DNA from 3 places in the Phyllobacterium sp. MT110 genome. Region 1 is predicted to be linked to each of the others. Evidence: riboswitches for the same ligand, from Rfam matches in the RefSeq annotation. Region 1 holds a riboswitch; each other region holds the start of a gene.
The links. A riboswitch is a leader RNA that binds a small molecule or an ion and turns the genes downstream of it on or off. The one in region 1 is predicted to bind cobalamin.
Positions count from the first base shown of each region.

Region 2: linked by a shared signal. The riboswitch ahead of cobU (bifunctional adenosylcobinamide kinase/adenosylcobinamide-phosphate guanylyltransferase) and the one ahead of bluB (5,6-dimethylbenzimidazole synthase) in region 1 are both predicted to bind cobalamin.
Region 3: linked by a shared signal. The riboswitch ahead of AC1Q5O_RS05465 (CbtB domain-containing protein) and the one ahead of bluB (5,6-dimethylbenzimidazole synthase) in region 1 are both predicted to bind cobalamin.

Region 1 is NZ_JBXAFE010000001.1:1,883,259-1,891,138, forward strand. It holds gene AC1Q5O_RS09620 (alanine racemase) at 1-488, opposite strand, end outside; gene AC1Q5O_RS09625 (DMT family transporter) at 668-1,567, shown strand; gene metF (methylenetetrahydrofolate reductase [NAD(P)H]) at 2,345-3,268, opposite strand; gene AC1Q5O_RS09635 (ArsR/SmtB family transcription factor) at 3,268-4,275, opposite strand; gene AC1Q5O_RS09640 (DUF2293 domain-containing protein) at 4,418-4,735, shown strand; gene bluB (5,6-dimethylbenzimidazole synthase) at 4,668-5,420, opposite strand; cobalamin riboswitch at 5,488-5,663, opposite strand; gene AC1Q5O_RS09650 (MOSC domain-containing protein) at 5,690-6,298, opposite strand; gene ettA (energy-dependent translational throttle protein EttA) at 6,418-7,880, opposite strand, start outside.
Region 2 is NZ_JBXAFE010000001.1:1,714,584-1,722,463, reverse strand. It holds gene mmsB (3-hydroxyisobutyrate dehydrogenase) at 1-851, opposite strand, end outside; gene AC1Q5O_RS08870 (isobutyryl-CoA dehydrogenase) at 900-2,066, opposite strand; gene AC1Q5O_RS08865 (cobyric acid synthase) at 2,186-3,664, shown strand; cobalamin riboswitch at 3,815-4,048, shown strand; gene cobU (bifunctional adenosylcobinamide kinase/adenosylcobinamide-phosphate guanylyltransferase) at 4,211-4,735, shown strand; gene cobW (cobalamin biosynthesis protein CobW) at 4,740-5,795, shown strand; gene cobN (cobaltochelatase subunit CobN) at 5,810-7,880, shown strand, end outside.
Region 3 is NZ_JBXAFE010000001.1:1,047,317-1,055,196, reverse strand. It holds gene AC1Q5O_RS05495 (hypothetical protein) at 1-1,243, opposite strand, end outside; gene AC1Q5O_RS05490 (hypothetical protein) at 1,356-1,853, opposite strand; gene AC1Q5O_RS05485 (NAD-dependent epimerase/dehydratase family protein) at 1,962-2,702, opposite strand; gene copD (copper homeostasis membrane protein CopD) at 2,795-3,679, opposite strand; gene copC (copper homeostasis periplasmic binding protein CopC) at 3,679-4,050, opposite strand; gene AC1Q5O_RS05470 (histidine phosphatase family protein) at 4,137-4,787, opposite strand; cobalamin riboswitch at 4,781-4,931, shown strand; gene AC1Q5O_RS05465 (CbtB domain-containing protein) at 4,964-5,173, shown strand; gene AC1Q5O_RS05460 (CbtA family protein) at 5,186-5,926, shown strand; gene AC1Q5O_RS05455 (hypothetical protein) at 5,990-6,640, shown strand; gene AC1Q5O_RS05450 (DMT family protein) at 6,806-7,156, shown strand; gene AC1Q5O_RS05445 (hypothetical protein) at 7,827-7,880, shown strand, end outside.

The DNA.
Region 1 (7,880 bases):
GCGTGGGCTGGAGTTGCACCGAATTTCTTGGACAGCTCGTAGGCCGCGTGGCCCTTGGTCTGCAGCCGCACGTAAAGGGTGATGCTGCCCGGATCGATATCGAGCGCACGCACGATGCGCGTTATCTTGGCGATCTCGTCCTCGTGGTCGACGGCAAGGATGCGGATGCCATAGGTTTCAAGCGCAAGACGGATATCCGACTGGGCCTTGATGGGATGCATATAGAGCATATGCGCATTCGGAGCGACCTTGCGTACCGCGGCGAACTCGCCCGGCGATGCCACATCGAATGTGTTGATGCCGTTGCGCGCCAGCGTTTCCAGGACCAGATTTTCGCCATTGGTCTTGACCGCATAGGCAGTCTCGCCGGGAAACATCTGCATGAACTGGTGCGCGTCTTCGACCAGCACATCCGGCCGAAAGCAATAGACGGGTTGATCGGGCCGCAGGGTAAGTGCTGCATCGCGGGCCGTGGCGAATCGTTGCATCTTGATCTTCTGCTCCATGCATAACTCTTAGCAAGAGCAGATGACGGACGAAAGTCGCTTTCTCCATGCAAGAAACGGGTGGCAATTTACCGGCGCGCGCCTAGAAATATCCGGTGCAGATCCGAATCGGGGGATTATCCGTGGCCGTAAACCAGACAACATCAGCCAATCCGCTTGCCATGACCGGTTTTGTCTGGCTGCAACTGCTGCTGCTGGGGGCCATATGGGGCGGTTCGTTCTTCTTCGCCAAAATCGCGGTGCACGTGATCCCGCCGCTGACGCTCGTCCTGTTTCGCGTCGCCATCGCCGCCGTTGCCCTGCACATCTATCTTCTGCGCCGCGGCATCCGGTTCTGGGACTATCGCCGGCACGCCCTCGGCTTTGCCGGACTCGGGCTCCTGAACAACGTCATTCCCTTTTCGCTGCTGTTCATCGGGCAGACGGCGCTCGGTGCCGGGCTGGAATCGATCCTCAACGCCACGACACCGATCTGGACGGTGATCATCGCCACATTCCTTACCGTCGATGAGAAGATCAGCGCCAACAAGATCGCCGGCATCCTTCTCGGCGTCTTCGGCACGGTGGTGATGATCGGGCCCGGCGTGCTCTCCGGGTTGGGCGGACCGCTGTGGGCGGAAATCGCCGTGCTCACCGCCACCCTCTCCTATGCTTTCGCCAGCATTCTCGCCAAGCGGTTCAAGGGCATTCCGCCAACAGTGACGGCAACCGGCCAGATGACGGCCTCGACGCTGATCATGATCCCCGTCGTGCTTCTCTCCAGCGGCATGCCGGATTTCGCCGCACCCGATCAGGGCGTCTGGGCGGCCGTGTTCAGCCTCGGTCTGCTCTCCACCGCCTTCGCCTACATCCTGTTCTTTTCCATCGTCCGCGCCGGCGGCGCCACCAATGCCTCGCTGGTCACGCTGGTGGTTCCCGTCAGCGCGATCCTGCTTGGAACAGTTTTTCTCGGGGAGGAACTGGGTTTGAAGGATTTTGCCGGCATGGCGCTCATCGCCCTTGGCCTTCTGACCATTGACGGCAGGCTGCTCGCAGCGTTGCAAAAACCGCGAAAAAGATAGAGTTTTCAACAAATCCTAACGGGCACGGCTTGGTATTTCCCGGTCGGGATTGCGGCGCAACTGTGTCATAAATCGGTGAGAAAACACGCGCGTCGCGTTTTGGTGCAATGCAAAAATAAACCAAATTCCCGGTCATTTTATCGTGAATTGACGATTTTTCATTCCTGTAAATGTGTTTCATTTCAGAAACTTACCATTGCAGAGCAAAAAATTTCTACAGATCATGTCACACCGCGGTAACATTTCCGCTTTTTCTGTGGCAATTTTCCGCTATGCTAAGACGGTTAACTGCAGGAGACAAACAATGGGACTTACGCGTTCGATGAACGTCCTCATGATCTGTGCAGCGTTCGCATTTATCGGTGCAATGGTCGTAGGACTCATACCCTGATTGAAAAAAAGAGCGCCGTGGAGATGGTCTCTGACCGGAGAGCAACAACTGCTCAAAGGGCACCAGTTCTGTTTCTCGGATGGCGAGACAATCCACTAGGAAGGTAGCAAGACCGATGTTTTTCCATCGGGCGAAGCTGCCTGACAAAGTGGTTGTCCGCCAGCCGGAAACCCGAAGGGCCGAGTGAATTTGGCCCAATTCCATCGGGCTTTGGCGTCGCCCGATGGATATACATCGGTCTCGCCAACCCCTTCGACCTTGAACCAAATTCCCTTCGGCAGAACGGTGCCATTTGGGCATTTGTTGCTCTAAGAAGGTGACAGACAAATTTGGATGGCCCGGTTGCAGCAACCGGGCCATTTCCAATTCAACACTAGTGCGCGATATCAGGCGGCGCCGGCCAATGCCGGTTCCAGCGGCGCGCTGACAGGGCGGATGCCGATGAGATGGCAGATGGCGAAGGCAAGGTCGGCCCGGTTCATCGTGTAGAAATGGAAATCCTGAATGCCGCGCTCGACCAGATCGAGAACCTGCTCGGCAGCCACAGCCGATGAAACCAGCGCATGGGTCTGCGGATCGTTTTCCAGCCCCTCGAACCGCTCGGCCAGCCATGCGGGGATGTGAGTCCCGGCCTTCGAGCAGAAATTGGTGACCTGCGTGAAATTATGGATCGGCAGGATGCCCGGCAGGATCGGAATATAGATACCGGCGCGACGGACCTTTTCGACATAACGCTCGTAGAGATCGTTCTCGAAGAAGAACTGCGTGATCGCCCGCGTCGCGCCATTGTCGACCTTGCGCTTGAGCATGTCGATATCGGTGGCGAAATCCGGGCTCTCCGGATGCTTTTCCGGATAGGCGGAAACGGAAATGTCGAAATCGGCAAAGGCCTTCAGCCCGGCGACGAGATCGGCACCGTTTTCATAGCCGCCGGGTGTCGGCTTGTAATGGGCACCGACGCCGCCGGCCGGATCGCCGCGCAGGGCAACGAAGCGCTTCACGCCCATGGCCGCAAATTCGCGCACCACGGTATCAACCTCTTCCTTCGTCGCATCGACGCAGGTCAGGTGCGCGGCGGCGTTGACGTCCGTTTCGGTCAGGATGCGCTTGATCGTGCGGGCCGTGCGCTCGCGGGTGGAACCGCCGGCGCCGTAGGTTACCGACACGAATTCGGGATTGAGCGGCGCAAGACGCGTCACGGTTTCCCACAGGCGCTCTTCCATCACCTCGGTCTTCGGCGGGAAGAATTCAAAGGAAACCTTGATATTGGTTCCAAGGTCGGCACGGCGGGATTGGCGGAAAAAGCTCATCAGACACTCTCCGTTACGCGGGAGGTTAAAGCGGGATCAGCGATCAGCAGGCGTGGGTCGCGTGCCAACCACAGTTTGACGGTCAGTTTGTCTTTGTCTTTTGGTTCGAGTTCGATGCTGTTTTCCAGCGCCAGCCCGGCCTCGGTCAGCCAGTCACGCATCTGGTTGTCGTTGAAGCCAAGCCGTATATGCGCATGGCTGTCCCGCAGGAATTCAAGATCGTGCGGGGCGAAATCGACGATCAGCATGCGCCCGCCCGCACGCAAGGCGCGTGCGGCCTCGCGGATGGCCTCGGCAGGATTGTCGAGGAAGTGCAGCACCTGATGAACGGTCACCAGATCGAAAGACTCCCGGTCAACCGGCAGCGAATAGACATCGCCCTGGCGGACCTGCGCATTGGTGATGCCCGACCGGTCAAGATTGGAGCGGGCAATGGTCAGCATGTCGCGATTGATATCGATGCCGACACCGCGCACGTAAAGCGGGGCAAACAGTTCGAGAAGACGGCCGGTGCCGGTGCCCACGTCAAGCATCGCCTGGAACGGCGTGCGCCCGATGATCTTCGTCAGCGCGGCTTCCACCGCGCCATCCGGCACATGCAGCGAACGGATAGCGTCCCAGCTGGTGGCATTGGCACTGAAATAGGCGGCGGCCCGCTCGCGGCGCTGCAGCTTCACCGAGCCGAGCCGCTCGATATCGCGCTCCAGCAATGGATCGGACACATCAAGACGATCGAGCAGGATCCGGGCGATATCGCCAACCACCAGGGATTCAGCGAGGCGGAAATAGGCCCAGGAGCCCTCCTGATAACGGTTGATCAGATTGGCTTCGAACAGCAGCTTGAGATGGCGGGAGACGCGTGGCTGCGACTGCCCGAGGATGGAGGTCAGATCGGAAACCGTCAGATCCCCCCGGGACAACAGCGCCAGAATGCGCAGGCGGCTGGGTTCCGCCGCTGCCTTCAGCGTATCGACCATCAGGTCAAGATTGAGATCACGTTTGTCCATCAAGGTATCCTCAAAAGATATAAAGATATGTTTATGTGAGAAATACAGATTTGGCAAGTTTTGTTTTTCCGTTGACGGCAAATTTTGTCGCGTTTGAAATAGGCTGGTATATCGATCAGCGAATCGGCGGGAAGACAGTGCAATGAGTTCAGGAACCAACCGCCAAAGGGCCATCGGCAAGGCGCTGACACTGCTTTTGCCGGCCGTACCCTACTCGGATTCCGAGCCCATACGCGCCGCCGCCACGGCACCGCACATGAAAAGCCTGCCACCACCCATTGCGGTGTGGCTGGCCACAGTCGCCCATGTCCGCCATCAGCACACGGACTACGATGCGCTGCGCGACGAGGGCTATGACAAGGAGTCGGCCCGTTTCTTCGTGCTCGAGGCCATCAACCGGAAATTGACGGAATGGCGGGCGACGCGGCTGCTGGATCCGGACGAGGACGATCCGAGCTGAAATCAGCGCCTGTATCCCACTGATCTTCATAGATGAGCTGGTCCAGCGGCAACCGTTCGCGCCAGCCGCGCTTTTGCAGCTCCGGCTGATCGTAGAGCTGGTCGACATAGCCGATGCAGAGATAGGCGATGATCTCGACATGATCGGGGATGGCCAGAATGCGGCGCATGTCCCGGTCATGGTAGATGCTGACCCAGCCGACGCCGATGCCTTCCGCCCGCGCCGCCAGCCACAGGTTCTGCACGGCACAGACGGTGCTGTAGACATCCATCTGCCGGTTATGGGTGCGCCCCAGAACGACATCGCCGCCGCGTGTCCGGTCGCAGGTGATGCACAGATTGACCGGCGCCTTCACGATGCCCTCAAGCTTCAGCGAGGCGTAGAGCGCCTGGCGCTCGTCGGTGAACATGGCCTTTGCTTCTGCATTGGCGCGGGTAAAGGCCTGATGCACCTCGGCCTTGCGTGCCGCGTCGCGGATGAGAATGAAATTCCACGGCTGCATGAACCCCACCGACGGCGCGTGATGGGCGGCATCGAGCAGCCGCAGCAGCACTTCGTCGTCGACGGGCCTTGGCAGGAACTGGTCGCGCACATCGCGGCGGGTATGGATGGCTTTGTAGACGGCGGCGCGCTCGTCCGCGGAAAAATCGGCGGCGGCCACGGGACCACAGGCAGAGTCGTGCATCGTTTGCTCCCAACAATGCGAGGGTCAGATTGATCTGACCCCAGACACCTCCCCGCTGTCCGTGCGGTTTCGGCTATCCGGTCCGGCCGGTCTTCTGACTGAGGTTCACCTGAACCGCGCGCCTTCCGGGTTTCCCCGTGGCAATCTGCGCGGCCCATCCCCTATACAGCGTTGGGCACGTGCCGGATTTGCACCGGCTTCCCGATTCTCCTGCATGCAGGCACCGGACCTGCATTCCATTCGCCACAGATCGGCGAAGGACGCAAGCGTCAGCCCGGATAAATCCATTGCTCCGGCAGGCGCGCATCGATTTTTTCACCGGAATGGATGATTCCCGGCACTTCAACCCAGACGACGATGCCACGCAGCCGCTTCGACGCTTTGACGAAGTCGAGCGCCGTCGCGGTGTGATCGGGGGTTTGCGCCCGCTCGGCGATGGAGCGTCCGGCGACCTTGCACGGCGCGTTCTGCCCGTCGACCTTCAGCGTCACGCCGCCTTCGAAGAACAGCAGCGTGCGCGGCGGCAGCATGGAAAGCGAGGGAATGCCATCGACAACCATGTTGGCGCCGATCCATTCGGGTTTGACTTCCGCAAGGCCCATGGCGCCGGCAATCATTGCAAGCTCGTCGGCCGCCAGAACGGAAATATGCCGTTCGTTGCGCATCTCCGTTCCGCGCGGGTACCAGGGCTCGCGCCCGCCGGACCGGCGCGTCAGGCCGGCATGATAATCGCCGCGGATGCCTTCAAAGGTGAGATCGAGCGTGTCCGTGGCAGCGGTGACAAAACTGTCTTTCGGCGCCTGGAACAGGCCGCTCACCCGCCCGACAATCTTGCGGGCCGGAAGGATGTCCGTTCTGGTTGCGAAAAGATCTGTCATGACGGCACTCCGGTGAAATCAGCCGCATCTTAGGAAAATTGCTTGTTAAAACCAGCCAATATCACTGATGGAAACGTCAAAATTGGTGATGGGAGGGCGTTGCCGCCCTCCCGGTCGCATCAGCGTGTCAGAGGCTTGTAGCTCGGACGCTTCGGATTGACGCTGTCCGGTCCGAGACGACGGATCTTGTCGTTCTCATAGTCCTGGAAGTTGCCTTCGAACCATTCGACGTGGCTGTCGCCTTCGAAGGCCAGGATGTGCGTCGCCAGCCGGTCAAGGAACATGCGGTCGTGGCTGATGATAACGGCGCAGCCGGCGTATTTTTCCAGCGCGTCTTCCAGTGCCGCCAGCGTTTCGGTGTCAAGATCGTTGGTCGGTTCGTCGAGCAGCAGGACATTGCCGCCGGACTGCAGCATCTTGGCAAGATGCACGCGGTTGCGCTGACCGCCGGAGAGATTGCCGACCTTCTGCTGCTGGTCGCCGCCCTTGAAGTTGAACGCCGAGACATAGGCGCGCGAATTCATCTCGTTCTTGCCGATCTTGATGATTTCATTGCCGCCGGAGATTTCTTCCCAGACATTCTTCTCCGCCGCGAGATGATCGCGGCTCTGGTCGACATAACCGAGATGAACCGTTTCACCGACGCGGATCGAGCCGGAATCCGGCTTTTCCTGTCCGGTGATCATCTTGAACAGCGTGGTCTTACCCGCACCGTTCGGACCGATGATGCCGACAATGCCGCCGGGCGGCAGCTTGAAGGTCAGGTTTTCGATGAGAACGCGGTCGCCGAAGGATTTGGTGAGGTTTTCCGCCTCGATAACCACCTGGCCGAGACGCTCGCCTGCCGGAATGATGATCTGCGCATCGCCGGGACGCTGCTCATTGGCGGCATCGACCAGCGCGTCATAGGCCTTGATACGGGCTTTCGACTTGGCCTGACGTGCCTTGGGGCTGGCGGAAATCCACTCGCGCTCGCGCTCCAGAGCCTTCTGGCGCGAGTCGTCCTCGCGGCCTTCCTGCTGCATGCGCTTGGCCTTCGCACCGAGATAGGCGGAGTAATTGCCTTCGTAGGGGATGCCGCGGCCGCGGTCGAGCTCGAGAATCCAGCCGGTCACATTGTCGAGGAAGTAGCGATCGTGCGTGATCAGCAGGACGGAGCCGGCATATTCGCGCAGGTGCTTTTCCAGCCAGGCGGTGGTTTCGGCGTCAAGGTGGTTGGTCGGCTCGTCGAGGAGCAGAAGATCGGGCTGCGAGAGCAGCAGGCGGCACAGTGCCACACGGCGACGCTCACCGCCGGACAGCTTTTCCACGCCGGAATCACCGGGCGGGCAGCGCAGCGCTTCCATGGCCATTTCCACCTGGGATTCCAGATCCCAGAGGTTCTTGGCGTCGATGATGTCCTGCAGTTTGGCGCCTTCATCGGCGGTTTCGTCGGAATAGTTCATCATCAGTTCGTTGTAGCGGTCGAGAACGGCCTTCTTGTCCGCGACGCCGTCCATGACGTTGCCCATCACGTCCTTGGTGGGATCGAGATAGGGTTCCTGCGCGAGGTAGCCGACCGTGGCGCCGTCAGCCAGCCAGG
Region 2 (7,880 bases), 170 kb from region 1:
CCGGAGAAGTCAGAACCTTCGTTCCCGGCGGCGCCGAAGGCCGCATAGATTTCTTCCGCGTGCTGGCCGAGCGGTGTCGCGGCACCGACACTTTTGGCGGCTTCCTGTGACAGCTTCAGATCCTTCAGCATCAGGGCGGCGGCAAAGCCCGGCTTGTAGCTGTTGTTGGCCGGGGATGTCGGCACGGGGCCGGGGACCGGGCAATAGGTGGTCAGCGACCAGCACTGGCCCGACGAGGTCGAGGCGACGTCGAACAGCGCCTGATGCGACAGCCCCAGTTTTTCAGCCAGCGTGAAGGCTTCGCTGACGCCGATCATGGAAATGCCAAGGATCATGTTGTTGCAGATCTTGGCGGCCTGACCGGCGCCGGGCTCGCCGCAATGGACGATGCGGCCGGCCATGGGTTTCAGGATTGGCTCGGCGACAGCAAAGGCGTCGCCGGCGCCGCCCACCATGAAGGTCAGGGTTCCCGCCGCCGCACCGCCGATGCCGCCGGAGACCGGAGCGTCGACCGAGAGCAGGCCATGGGCCTTGGCGGTCTCATGCGCCTTGCGGGCGGAATCCACATCGATGGTCGAGGAATCGATGAGCAATGCACCCGGTTTGGCTTTTCCGGCAATCTCCGCATAGACGGACAGGACGTGCTTGCCCGCGGGCAGCATGGTGATGACGACATCGGCATCCGCAACGGCGGCAAGCGCGCTTGCCGCGATGCTCACACCATTGGCTTTGGCGGTTGCCAGATTGTCCGGCAGGAGATCAAAACCCAGCACCGTATGGCCTGCCTTGACCAGATTGGCGGCCATGGGGTTGCCCATATGGCCAAGACCGATAAAAGCGACTGTCGTCATCGCAGCATTCTCCCTGATAGTGTTCTTGTGTGTCGGATGCGGTGTGGTTCAGCGGCCCATCATCGAGCGGGAAATGATCACCCGCATGATTTCATTGGTGCCTTCCAGAATCTGGTGGACGCGCAGGTCGCGCACCAGCTTTTCCACGCCGTAATCGTGCAGGTAGCCGTAGCCGCCATGAATCTGCAACGCATCATTGGCGACGTTGAAGCCGGTATCGGTGACGAAGCGCTTGGCCATGGCCGACCATTTCGACGCATCATGCGCCTTGCGGTCGAGTTTTGACGCGGCGGTGTAAAGCAGGACGCGGGCGGCAGACAGTTCCGTTTCCATATCCGCCAGCTTGAACTGCAGCGCCTGGAACTGGTTGATCGCCTTGCCGAACGCCTTGCGCTCGGACGCATAGCCGACCGCCTTGTCGAGGGCGGATTGGGCACCGCCGAGCGAGCAGGCGGCAATGTTGAGGCGTCCGCCATCGAGCCCGCCCATGGCGATCTTGAAGCCATCGCCTTCCGCCCCGAGGCGGTTTTCCACGGGAACGCGGCAATTGTCGAAAATCACCTGCCGGGTGGACTGGGCATTCCAGCCCATCTTGTGTTCATTGGCACCGAAGGACAGGCCGGGCGCATCCTTCGGGATGATCAGGGTCGAAATGCCCTTGGGGCCATCCTCGCCGGTACGCACCATGGTGACGTAAAGGTCGGTATCGCCGGCACCTGATATGAACTGCTTGGCGCCGTTGAGGACATAGTGGTCGCCGTCCCGCACCGCGCGGGTCTTGAGCGCTGCGGCATCCGAGCCGGAATTGGGCTCGGTCAGGCAATAGCTCGCCAGCCATTCCATCGAGGTCAGCTGCGGCACGAAGCGCTGGCGCTGTTCGTCATTGCCGTAAAGATCGATCATCCATGTCGCCATGTTGTGGATCGAGATGAAGGCGGAGAAGGCCGGGCAGGCGGCAGACAGGGCTTCGAAGATCAGCACCGCATCAAGGCGTTTCAATCCCGAACCGCCGAATTCTTCCTTGGTGTAGATGCCGCCCATGCCGAGCGGGCCGGTCTCGCGAATCACATCGGCGGGAAAATGCTTGTCCCGGTCCCAGGCCAGCGCGTTCGGCGCCACGCGGTCCGCCGCGAAGGCGCGCGCCATGTCCTGAATCGCCAGCTGATCCTCATTGAGTTCGAACTGGCCGGACGCCGTATCAACGACCGCATCCATGATAACCTCCCTGTATTCCTCTTGATTTCCACTCTATCGCAAGCGCGGGGCCGCGCAACGATTCAGATAGGTTTTGCCGGGGGCTAGGAAGAGAAAGACATATCCGCTACTCAAAGCCCATGACGCACGCAATCATGTTGCAGGGAACAGGGTCAGATGTTGGTAAATCCGTCCTGGTGGCCGGACTTTGCCGGCTTGCGCGCAACCGCGGATTGACGGTTCGGCCGTTCAAACCGCAGAACATGTCGAACAATGCGGCGGTCAGCGACGATGGCGGCGAGATCGGGCGGGCGCAGTGGCTGCAGGCCGTCGCCTGCGGCGTACCATCCTCGGTACATATGAACCCGGTGCTCTTGAAACCGCAATCGGAGACCGGCAGCCAGATCATCGTGCAGGGCAAAGTCTGGGGCCAGGCCAAGGGGCGCGACTACCAGACATTCAAGGCGCAGCTGCTCGACGCGGTCATGGCGTCGTGGGACATCGTCCGTGAGGGCGCCGATCTGGTCATCGTCGAGGGGGCGGGATCTCCTGCCGAAATCAACCTGCGGGCGGGCGATATCGCCAATATGGGCTTTGCCATCCGCGCCAATGTGCCTGTCGTTCTGGTCGGCGACATCGATCGCGGCGGGGTGATCGCCTCGCTCGTGGGCACCCATGCGATCCTGCAGCGGGAAGACCGCGAGATGATCGCCGGCTATATCATCAACAAGTTTCGCGGCGACGTCTCGCTGTTCGATGACGGCCTGAAAGCCATAACGCAGTTCACCGGCTGGCCGTCTTTCGGCGTGGTGCCATGGCTGAAGGACGCGGCGCGGCTGCCGGCCGAGGATTCCGTCGTGCTGGAGCGTCTGGTGAAGGGCGAGGGCCGGGCGCTGAAGATCGCCGTGCCGGTGCTCGACCGCATCGCCAATTTCGATGATCTCGACCCGCTGATGGCCGAACCGCAGGTGGATGTGGTGATGGTGCGCAGCGGAGAGCGGCTGCCTGCCGATGCGGGGCTGGTCATCATTCCGGGGTCCAAATCCACCATCGGCGACCTCCTGCGCTTCCGCGAGAACGGCTGGGACAGGGATCTCGACCTGCACCGGCGGCGCGGCGGCCATATCATCGGCATATGCGGCGGTTTCCAGATGCTCGGCCGGACCGTACGCGATCCCGACGGCATCGAGGGCAGCGTGACGGAGACGGCAGGGCTCGGGCATCTCGATATCGATACGGTGATGGAGCCGGAAAAGACCGTGCGCAACGTGGCGGCGCAGTCGCTGCCGTTCGACCTGCCGCTTGATGGCTACGAGATTCATCTGGGCCGGACGACCGGCCCGGACTGTTCGCGCCCGGCCGTGCGCATCAATGGCGTCAACGACGGCGCCATATCGGCGGACGGCAAGGTTTTCGGCACCTATCTGCACGGGCTTTTCGGGGCGGACCGGTTTCGCGCCGCGCTGCTGGGCACGATGGGCATTGCCGCTGAAGCATTCGACTACAAGGCCGGGGTGGACGCCGCGCTGGACAGTATCGCCGCCGAGCTTGAAACAGTGCTGGATGTGGATGCGCTGCTTGCATGTGCTGCGGTGCGTGGTTCGACAAGCTCACCATGAGGGGATGGGTGGGCTGCAATGCTAATCGCGGAGATTGCAGAACATATCCCCTGCAATCCTCCACCTCCCTCATGGTGAGCTTGTCGAACCACCCACTACTCCCTGAGCAAACCGCGCGGATTCCATTGACATTTCCCGTGGGGGGTGAATAACGTCCCAGCCATGATTGGTTCCCATATTGGCCAAAGGCCAAGGGATCAAAAGGGAATGCGACGGTTGTACCCTCAAGGGCGACCCCACCGCAGCCGACCCCGCGACTGTAGAGCGGCGAGGATCAATGCAAAGCCTGACGCATATGCAGAAGGCAGCCACTGGGAAACCGGGAAGGCGGCATTCATCCTGTGACCCGCGAGCCAGGAGACCTGCCAGTCATAGAGCGTTTCCCAGGAAGCGCTCGGGGCAATCCTGCCCAAGAACCGAAGGGTCGTGTCCCTTCAGGCCCAGCACGGAGGTTGTTATGGCTGCTCGCATTGTATACGCGCTCGTTTCCCCGCCCGCATTCCGCTTGATCGTACCTGACGGATCATCGCGATTGCAGTGACGGCGATGCCCCAGCTGAATCACGGCGTGACCTTCATTCTCGGCGGTGCCCGCTCGGGCAAGTCCAGCTTTGCCGAAGGCCTGATCATGGCTTCCGGCCTTGACCCCGTTTATCTCGCAACCGGCAGGTCCTGGGATGAGGAAATGTCAGTCCGCATCGACCTGCACAAGGCGCAGCGCGGTTCATCCTGGCACACCATCGAAGAGCCGCTCGATCTCGTGGACACCCTGCAGGGGGTTGCAGCCGCGGACAAGGCGATCCTTGTCGATTGCCTGACGCTCTGGCTGACCAATCTGATGATGGCCGAGCGCGATATCACCGCCGAGACACGGCAGCTCGTGCAAGTGCTGCCGAAACTTCCGGGCTCGATCGTTCTGGTTTCGAACGAAGTGGGTCTCGGCATTGTACCGGAGAACCGCATGGCGCGCGATTTTCGCGACCATGCCGGACGTCTCCATCAGGCCGTGGCGCAGGCCGCGGCAACAGTCTATTTCGTGGCAGCCGGGCTGCCGCTCACCATGAAGGGATAGGAATATGCAGGGTCAGAAGATTCCAGCAACGGTCATCACCGGTTTTCTCGGTTCGGGCAAAACCACGATGATCCGCAATCTGCTCGAAAATGCCAATGGCAAGCGCATCGCGCTCATCATCAACGAGTTCGGCGATCTCGGTGTCGATGGCGGCCTGCTGAAGGGCTGCGGCATCGAAGCCTGCCGGGACGAGGATGTAATCGAGCTGAACAATGGCTGCATCTGCTGCACCGTGGCCGATGATTTCATCCCGACCATGACCAAGCTGCTCGACCGTCCCGACCGTCCGGATCATATCGTCATCGAGACCTCGGGCCTCGCGCTGCCGCAGCCGCTGGTTGCTGCCTTCAACTGGCCGGAGATCAAGACGCAGGTGACGGTTGACGGTGTCGTCACCGTGATCGATGCTTCCGCCGTGTCCGAGGGCCGCTTTGCCGATGACCACGACAAGGTCGACGCCCAGCGCATCCAGGACGAATCGCTCGACCATGACAGCCCGCTTGAAGAACTGTTCGAGGACCAGATCCGTGCCGCCGACCTGATCGTGCTGAACAAGAGCGACCTGATCAGCGACAAGCAGCTCGACGGCGTGCGCGGCGATGTGCAGAGCCGCTCGTCGCGCTCGCTCAACATGGTATCGGCCAGCTTCGGCAAGCTCAGCAATGAACTGCTGCTCGGTCTCGGCGTCGGCACCGAAGAGGACATTGCCAACCGCAAGTCGCACCATGAAATGGACCATGAAGCGGGCGAAGAACACGACCATGACGAGTTCGAGAGCTTTGTTGTCGGGCTTGGTCCGGTGGCCGAACCCAAAAACTTTGTCGAGAAGCTGAAGGCCGTCATTGCCGATCATGACATCCTGCGCCTGAAAGGCTTTGCCGATGTTCCCGGCAAGCCGATGCGGCTGGTGGTGCAGGCCGTCGGCACGCGCATCGAGCATTACTTCGACCGCGCGTGGAACCCGGGCGAGGAACGGCAGACCCGTCTCGTCGTCATCGGACTGCACGATATCGACAATGACGCCATCACATCGGCGGTCACCGCCGCTGCCGCTGCCTGACGATAGGATATTGAATGCATCTCCTGCTTGCCCAGAAAGGCACCATCGCTGAAGGCACCGAGGCCATCGACCTCGGCCAGACGCCGGGAGATGTGCTGTTCCTGTCCGCCGCCGATACGGAACTGGCGAGCCTTGCCGCCGCACGGCGGCAGGGCGACGGTGCAGTTTCGCTGCGCCTTGCCAATATGATGAGCCTGTCGCACCCGATGTCCGTCGATGCCTATGTCGAGCGGACAGCGCGCCATGCCAGGCTGATCGTCGTCCGGGTGATCGGCGGCGAGAGCTACTGGCCCTATGGCCTCGAAGCGCTGCATGCCTGCGCCGTCAATCACAAGGTGCAGCTTGCGGTGCTGCCGGGGGACGACAAGCCCGATCCGGGGCTCGACCGGTTTTCGACGGTCGCCCGGCCTGACCGCGATGCGCTCTGGCATTATCTGCTGGAAGGCGGGGCGCAGAATGCCCAGCGTTTCCTCGATTATTGCGCGGCGCTGATCTCATCAGGCGAGAAGCCGCAGGAGGCTGCGCCCCTGCTAAAAGCAGGGTTGTGGTGGCCCGGCAATTCAGCGCCGTCGCTGGACGCGATGCGCCGCGACTGGACGGATGGCGCGCCTGTCGTTGCCATCTGCTTCTACCGGGCGCTGGTGCAGAGCGGCCAGACCCAGCCTGTTGCGGCTTTGCTTGATGCGTTGCGCGCCAAGGGGCTCAATCCGCTGCCGGTGTTCGTCTCCAGCCTGAAGGACCCGGTTTCCATCGCCACGCTGGAGAGCATCTTTGCCGAAGCGCCGCCCGCCGTGGTGTTGAATGCCACGGGGTTTGCCGTGTCTGCACCCGGTTCCGCGCGCAAGCCGACCGTGCTTGAACATGATGGCGCGATGGTGCTGCAGGTCATCTTCTCCGGCTCCAGCGCCGAGCAGTGGCGCCAGTCGGATCAGGGGCTTTCCGCCCGCGACCTGGCGATGAATGTTGCCCTGCCTGAGGTGGATGGCCGGGTGCTGTCGCGTGCGGTCTCATTCAAGTCGGCGCAGCATTTCGACGAGGCGGTGCAGGCCAATATCGTCATGCATGAACCGCAGGCCGACCGTGTCGCCTTCGTTGCTGATCTCGCGGCGAACTGGGCACGCCTGCGCACGGGCAAACCGGATGAGCGCCGCGTTGCGCTCGTCATGGCCAACTATCCCAACCGGGACGGACGGCTTGGCAATGGCGTCGGGCTCGACACCCCTGCGGGTACATGGCAGGTGCTGAAATCCATGCGCGATGCCGGATACGATATCGCCGATATGCCCGCCGATGGCGAAGCGCTGATCAACCATCTGATGGCGGGCCCGACCAATGCGGCCAGCGACGGGCGTGCCATCCGCGAAACGATTTCGCTCAATCAATACAACAGCTTCTTTCAATCGCTTCCCCAAGTGATTCAGGAGAAGGTGACGGCGCGCTGGGGTGCGCCGGATGCTGATCCGTTTTTCCTCGATGCGGCGCACGGCTTTGCGCTGCCGCTCAGCCGGTTCGGCGCGGTGCTGGTCGGCATCCAGCCGGCACGCGGCTACAATATCGATCCGAAGGACACCTATCATTCGCCCGATCTGGTGCCGCCGCACGGCTATCTCGCCTTCTATGCCTATCTGCGCAGTGTCTACGATGCGCATGCCATCGTGCATGTGGGCAAGCACGGCAATCTCGAATGGCTGCCGGGCAAGGCGCTGGCGCTGTCGGAAAGCTGTTTCCCCGAGGCGGTACTGGGGCCGGTGCCGCATATCTATCCGTTCATCGTCAATGATCCGGGCGAAGGCACACAGGCGAAGCGCCGCTCCGCCGCCGTCATTATCGATCACCTGACACCGCCGCTGACCCGGGCCGAAAGCTACGGGCCGCTGAAGGACCTCGAAGCGCTGGTCGACGAATATTACGAAGCCTCCGGCGTCGATCCGCGCCGGCTCGTGCGCCTCAAGGTGCAGATTCTTGATCTCGTCCGCGATATCGGTCTCGACAGCGATGCGGGCATTCACGATCACGATCCCGACGATCTCGCCCTGCAGAAACTCGACGCCTATCTCTGCGACCTCAAGGAAATGCAGATCCGCG
Region 3 (7,880 bases), 840 kb from region 1:
AGAAGGCGTAAGAGGCGAAATTTCCCTCGAAGATCGCCGTGATCTGGTTCCATTCGCCGCTGCTCATCACCGGGCCGTCCTGAAGATACGGCACGGCAGCCGGACCGGTGAGCCAGAGGATGAAATCAAACGGCCCTGGATCGTCGAAAACCTTGGCCAGATTGATGCCTTTGTCAAAGCGCCAATGGGGAACGAGGATCTTGCCATCCAGGGCCGCCTCGAATTGCGACAATACCGCGAGCCAGGCCTGGATGCGCTCCTGCGTGACATTGAAGGATGGCAGCACACCGCTCTTCTGCTTCGGGCCGGGCAGCCATTCGTGGTCGTCGTCGGTTTCCTTGTCGATGAGGGCCCAGGTTTCCCGGTTGAGTGCAATCACCTTCTTCAGATGAACGCGCACCTCGCTCCACATCGCCTTGTCGGCAACCGGCCAGCGGATGGTGTGAATGAGGGTTATGAAATCAGCGATGTCATCGGCCTGTGCCTTGTTCACCCCGAACATCGTATATTCGTCCGCGCCCCTGCCATTGACGGCCGACATGGTCGAGACAGCACGGGGAAACACCACGCTGAAGCTGCTGTTCCAGCTTTCGGAAAAATCATGGGAAAGCCATGCCTTGGCGACGGCCATCAGCAGATTGTCATAACCTTGCAGCCATTTCGCATCGGCGGTGTCGAAGCCGACAATGAAAGGCAGGGGATCGCCGTTTTCATTGGTATCCGAAATGGCACGGCCGATATGGTCTTCCGGCCCAACCTTGCCATCGCCGTTCCAGTCAAACCGGGCAACAGAAAGATCGACCTTCAACTTTGCCGGCTTGTCGCCAACGGCGGCAAGTGCCTTGTCGGCAGAATCGAGATCGGCAATGAACGTTGCGAGAATACCGCGGAATTGCTCATAGGTGATGGGTTCCGGATTGCCGTTTCTGGCGATTTGGCTGGCGCCCAGCCCCAGATACAATTCATAGCCATCCGATTTCGAACCAAATCCATGTTTGAAAAGCGATTGCGCCAGCTTTTCGAACGCGCGGGCGGTGCGCACAAGGCCCAGGCCCAGCTGCGCATCGGCATTGTTCGTCGCTTTCGCCGCCAAGGCCAGCAGTTGCTCATCGGCCTCGCCGATACGGCCATTGGCAAGATATTTCTGGAACAGCTCGGTCGCGGCATTGTCCGCCCGCGCTGCTGCTGAAAAAGCGAAGCAGGCAAAACTTGCCGCCATGATCAGGGAAATGAGTTTTTTCACGCAGATTTTCCGTTGTTGATGACATCGAACAGCGGATTGATAGGCCGGCGGAAAGCAAAAGTCTGTAAAATACAATCTTGTGGTGTGTTTATTCACCTATAGATTGCAACTTTCAGCGTGGCTGATCGTCATCCCTGGCAAAAAATGCCGTCTTTTCTGCCTCTGATTGCAGCACTTCCTGAGCCCGGTCAAGCGCGCGCATGGCGGCAAAAAGCACCTCCCGATCATGCTGGTGCGCCTCGAACAGCGCAACAAAGGCCGGGTTGGTGATTTCATGCGGTTTTGGTGCAGCTTTAGCCCGGTTCAAGCTGTCATCGGCGGTGCGCCTGGCCTTCTCCACGTGATGTCTGGCCGCATCAACATCCGACAAGCTCTTGAAATACTGGCTCATTGTGCGCTTTACCGCTTTCGATGAACGCCCGGCTGCGCTGGAGAGCAAAGCCTGCCTGCTCTGCTCTTCCAACGTATTCTTGCCGGCGCGGCCGGCAGATTTGCTGTTCAGGTCGGACACGTTTTTCATGGGCCATTCTTTGACGATTGGCCACAGCATAGGGCATGGCACCCCATGCTGAAACGAAAGCACGGTTAAAACTCCCGTCAAAACGGGCACCGGATTCCGGTTCTGCCACCTGTGCTAGAACCAGATTGCGCTTTGCCCGTCTCCCAACTCTGTGGGAGGCGGTCTGTCGATTCGCCTCGCGCCTGTCATCGCGAGGGTCTATGGGCGGCGGTCAATGCGAAATGCGGCGTCCCAACCGAGCGCATGGCGGGCTTTCCCGCTGTTGGCGACAACGTCCGTCTCGGTAACATTGTAGGCACCGCTTGCTCCGCGCTCGATAGCCTTGAGTGCTGCGCTGGCGGCCGCATCGACATGGACGCGCAAATCCGGATTGGCCGGCATGTCGACGCCGGTCCCCGGCCCGTAGAAAAAGCCGTAGCGCAGGACAATGCCCTCCATGCCGGGCTCGTTCAACACAGCCTGTTCCATGGCCGCGACACCGGCGACAGTCGTTGCACGGGGTTCTTCCGCGTGCAGATCAAGCGGATCCGTCTCGATGAACACACCGGGTTTCGGCGCGTAGGCCCAGGCGATACTCTGCGCGATGATACGCCCGACACCCGCGGCTTTTGCCGCCTGTACGAGATTGGCGGTTCCCTCGCTGCGGATGCGGGCATTGCGGCTGATGAAATCCTTCATCGCCGCTGGACTGACACCATGCGGCAAATCCGTGAGCTGATGTATGATCACATCGGGCTCGGCCTCAGCAACAACGGATTTGAGTTTTTCGGCGTCAAAAACATCGACAATGGCCGGCTCAACCCCGATCTGGCGCAAGGAAGCGGCCTTCTCGGCGCTTCGCGTGGTGCCGGTCACCACATATCCGGCCTCCACCAACAGCGGTGCAAGCCGCCTGCCAACCGCGCCGCTGGCGCCTGCGAGAAAGATTTTCCTGATCATGTGTCTGTCTCCTGTCATTGCCTGCAATTCGTCTTGCGCCACCAAGACGAGACAGCCCAATCGAACGTGACATGCCCCTCACACTTTTCGACCTAGACGGGTTCGAGCATGCCAAACCAGGCAACCAGCCCGAGCACGACAATGCCCAGTGCGATCTCCGTCAGGGTTCCGAGCCGTATGGCGCGTATGGAACCTGCCTCGCTGGTGCGCATGCGCGGCACGAAAACATACCGGTTGATCAGGGCCAGTCCGGTCAGCACCACAACCAGAATGATCTTCAGCACCAGCAAGGCCTGATAGGGGGATGTCCAATCAGCCGGCAGACGTCGAAGGACAAGCGTGGTATTGACCACGCCGGATGCGATCACCAATGCGACGGCCGCATGACCGGCCGACGAAAACCGCATGAGCGCCGTTCGCGCGGCCCCACGCCATTCCACCTGGCGCAACCGGCCAAGGATCAGCACGACCGGTATCAGCGCTCCGATCCACGCGCCGCCCGAGAGCACATGCACCATATCGTTGAAACGGTGGGCCGCGCCGATCCAACCCTCCCGCATTGTGGCATGGCCGGAAAATGCCAGGCTTGCCAGGAGCAGCCCCGAAGCCATGGCAAGAGCGATGCGCGCGCGGGGTGGCGACAGAGCCAATGCGGGCAACAAAAGCAGCGCCGCCGCGACCTGTATCGCCCAGCCGCGGCCGACACTTGTCTCAAGCAGCACGTCCCGGATGGTTCCGAGATCGACGGCATCGCTCCAGCCCTGCCCGATCATTCCAGCCTGCAGCGGCAGCGCGGCAAAGATCGTTCCGATAGCCAGAAAGACCGCGATCCCGCTCGCAGGACGCAGGCGCTCCCCGATCTCCAGCGCCAGGGGTTTGGGCACAAGCAGTGCGAGGTAGGCAAACGCGCCCCACAGGAACATCGTGGACGTATTGTGCACGAACCTGCACAGAACAAGCGTGGTCTCCAACCCCATCAGGGTTTGACGGTGAATGTATAGCTGCCCTTGGTCTTGTGACCGTCGGTGGAAAGTGCGGTCCAGTTCACGGTATATTCCCCCGACGCGAGGGGTGCCGACAGCGGAATGACCAGTGTCTTGTGGTTGTTGATCGACAGTTTGGCCTGCCCCGTCGATATGGTCGCCTTGCCCGGGCCGGTGATCGTTGCACCTGAGAATTTCAGGTTCAAACCCTCGGAAAACGTCAGATCGATCTCGACGGGCGAGACCTTCATGATGGCGTTTTCGGCCGGAACTGCCGATTCAAGATGGGCGTGCGCCAATACCTGCCCCAACAGGCCGGCATTAAGGACCGTTGCGACAGCAAAAATACGAATGAGCCGTGACATGAGAACTCCTGTGAGCGGGCGGATTTGACGGATCCGGAGAAAGGGTGCGACCGCGCGGCGAAAGCTAAGCCTGATTTTTGCCGGGATCATGGCAGAATCCCTGTGGGGCGCGACGGCACGCAGGCGGCAGCGCGTAGCATCCACCGGCGGCCGTCGCTGCTCATTTCCGTACAGCTGCGCGGCTCGACATCGATGCGCCAGAATGCGGAATCCGGTGCCTGCAACACGCTCAGAACAGCGGCGCGAATGACGGAAGCGTGTGTTACCACGACTGTGTGACCGCCATCATGCATATGCGCGCTCATCCAATCTGCAATCCTGACGAGAAAATCATGGATGGATTCGCCGCCATGCGGGGCCGAGGCGGGATTGTTCATCCAGTCCGTCACATCGTCCGGGTGAGCTTCGTGGACAGCGGCGAGTGTCCTCCCCGCCCATTTCCCGTAATCGATATCCGCCAACGCCGCATCGACAACGGATTCCAGACCCAGGGCATCGGCGGTTTGCCGGGCGCGCAGCGCCGGACTGGTCAAAACATGGTGCGCGCGGCGCAAATGCCCGGCAATGGCCTGCAGGTTTTGGGCTTCCCCGGGTTCAAGCGCTTCGTCGGCGGGGAAAGCACCTGTGCGGACCGCCGGTGTGGCGCCATGGCAAACAAGGGTCAACCGCGTGGCTCTGGCCAAAATATCCCTCAAAACCCTCAGGAGAAAACCGTAAACAGCCTGCAGACCGTTCATTGACAGTCTGCGGCGCGCACAGATATAACCGTGCTGTTGCGAGTTTGGAAGCCGGTGAAATTCCGGAGCGGTCGCGCCACTGTAATTAATCAGTCCTTTTTCACTGATTGAAAGCCAGACCCTGGCCGCAACATCATTTATTCCGTTAGTGAACGCGTCATTCTGGGAGAAAATTCATGTCCGATATCGCTCTTACGCCGTCAGCAGGCGTCACGCCCATTCCTCTTGGCGAAGTCTTGCCCTGGGCCATTTTCGGCGGGCTGATCATGCTGCTCGCAATCTATTTCATTGGTGCGGAAGAAGGTGCGATGTCGCTCTTCTCGGGCATGTATGTGCACGAATTCGTTCATGACGGCCGCCATCTCCTCGGTTTTCCCTGCCACTGAGGAAACGAAACAATGACAAGAGATCTTTTGATCCGCGGCATGATCGCAGGGGTCATCGCCGGGTTGTTGGCGTTCGGGTTTGCCCGGGTATTCGGCGAACCGCAGGTTGATCATGCCATTGCCTTCGAGGAAAAGATGAGCCAGGCGGCCGGCGCAGCGGCTGAACCGGAGCTTGTCACACGGGCGACACAGGCCGGCATCGGCCTGTTTACCGGCATTGTCGTCTACAGTGCCGCACTTGGCGGATTGTTCTCCCTGGTCTTTGCCTTCGTGCATGGCCGGGTCAGTTCCCTCAGCCCGCGTAGTACGGCGGCCCTGCTGGCGCTCGCAGGTTTTGTGGCAATTGTTCTCGTTCCCTGCATCAAGTACCCGATGAATCCGCCTGCGGTTGGCAGCCCGGATACCATCGGGGCCAGAACGGAACTGTTCTTCGTCATGCTGGTGGTTTCGCTCGGTGCCCTTGCGGCGGCTGTGGGTCTGGCAAAGCGCCTTTATGCCCAGCACGGCGCATGGAACGCGACATTGATGGCCGGTGCAGCCTATGTCGTGTTCATTGCGCTGGTGCAATACGCGCTTCCCGCCATCAATGAAGTTCCCGAACAGTTCTCACCGACCGTTCTCTGGAATTTCCGCGTCGCATCGCTGGGCATCCATGTGATCGTCTGGACAACGCTTGGTCTGCTCTTCGGCGCTTTGGCTGAACGGGTTCTGGCCGGACAGCGTCCGCGCTATCGCCTGCATGCGGCACGCTGAGCGCAGTCGCGCCATTTCTGAACGCCCGCGGGCGTTCAGGCTTCCGCTGCCGATGGGACTGTCATGAGACCGCAACGCTTCGATATCCCCATGGGATGCCCGGCAGGCTGGCTTCTGGCTCTGGTCGCATGCCTGTTCATGCTGCAAACCGCAAGCGGATGGGCGCACCGCAGCAGCGCCGGTACCGATACGTCGGGCATTTCCATTCCAAGCCTGTCCCATGGTGAAATGGCGGTTATCGCCGACTACCGCAAGCCGATCCTCGATCTGGCGGCCCGCATGACCCGCACCGATGAGAAATTCCGGCGGCTGCTGAACTACACCAATATCCAATACAGCTATTGTCTCTGGGGCATTGTCCCCGGCAGCATTGCGGATGAGCAAAGCCCGTTCAATGCCTGTTCGCACGCCTATCTTGCTGCGACGAAGGCTGTGCTTGTGTATATGCGTGACATGCCTGAACACCGGGACGCCGTCAGTACCCTGGTCTCCGATCTCGATGCCACACTTGTGCACAATGGCGGCTCTTTCGTCATGTGCCAGTATAGCGGCGATCCCTACAACACGGCTGACATCATCAGACCGCGTTGGGGCGATGTGCCTGGACACCTGACCAGCCTGTTTTCCTTCCTGGGATTCGCGATGCTGCTTGCTTCGGCGGTTTTTGCCCTCATCCGTCTGACACGCCCGCCACGACAGCCCGTCAACGCCTGATCAAGGCTATGGCCTTTAGGTCACACCGCGCATGTCTTGCCGCCAAACCCCAGATCGCCCTTTCCGCTGTGCGCGACTTGACGTAAGCCTGCTGTCCAGATCGTTTTGACCGTTTGAACGTTACTGCATTCCCTGCCCAAAGACGCTGAGAACCAAGGACACTTCATGCCCTCCTTTGATTATATCCGCCCCATCCTGCTGCTGCTCGGCTCAAATGTTTTCATGACATTTGCCTGGTATGGCCATCTCAAATTCGCGGACCGGCCGCTTTTCCTGGTCATCTTCATCAGCTGGATGATCGCCTTTGCCGAATACTGCCTTGCGGTACCGGCGAACCGCTACGGTCACGAGATCTATTCGGCCGCCCAGTTGAAGACCATCCAGGAAGTGATCACGCTTCTGGTCTTTGCCGGGTTTTCAGTGATGTATCTTGGTGAAAAAATCACGATCAACCACCTCGTCGGCTTCGCCATGATCTGCGGCGGCGCATTCTTCGTGTTCAAGGGGCCGCTCTAGGATCAAGTGGCCGTGCTGGGCTTGATGGCTCAAGCAGGAAGTATAGTTAGTCAGATAATTATACGATCGATAACGGGCAAAGACCACTTGCTATCCGTGGTGCGGCGTGCGATTGCGGCTATTTTCTGGAAATGCGGAGCGAGGATAGAACCGATTTCAACCGGATTCACGGAAGCCCGCCGATCGCCTCGGCCGGCATTCTTCCCCACAAAGGAAGTCATCAACAACGCGCCGCATTTATTTCTTGACTATTATAATCATATTTATCAATAATGTGTGATATTTAGAGCATTTAATACGCAGAATCCCATTCTCCCGGCCTGATTCAAACGTGATGACGTCCTTTGTTTTTTGCGTCTGTCCCGTATGAATTGGCGAAGTGGATTTTCATTTTGATGATTTTATTTTTAACAAGGAGATTTGAGCATGCCTGAAACGATAGTCTTGAAACCAATCATCATTAAAGCTTGGGAAGACAGTAGTCCCGGCAATTCATTCACCGGTTGGGCGGGGAGTAGACAGGGGGAAGTTCGCGCGTGGAACGACACGTATGATTCACGCACCACAGGATGATGCAAGAGTTGTTCACAAGAACAGTAAATCTCTTGCCGGGCACGAACTATGACATATCAATGCCAGGCTCCATTCCCATCTCCTGGGAGGGGCATTGATGCGGAAACTATTGAAATGGGTCCTGGGCGTAACGGGGACCATCGTGGCGGTG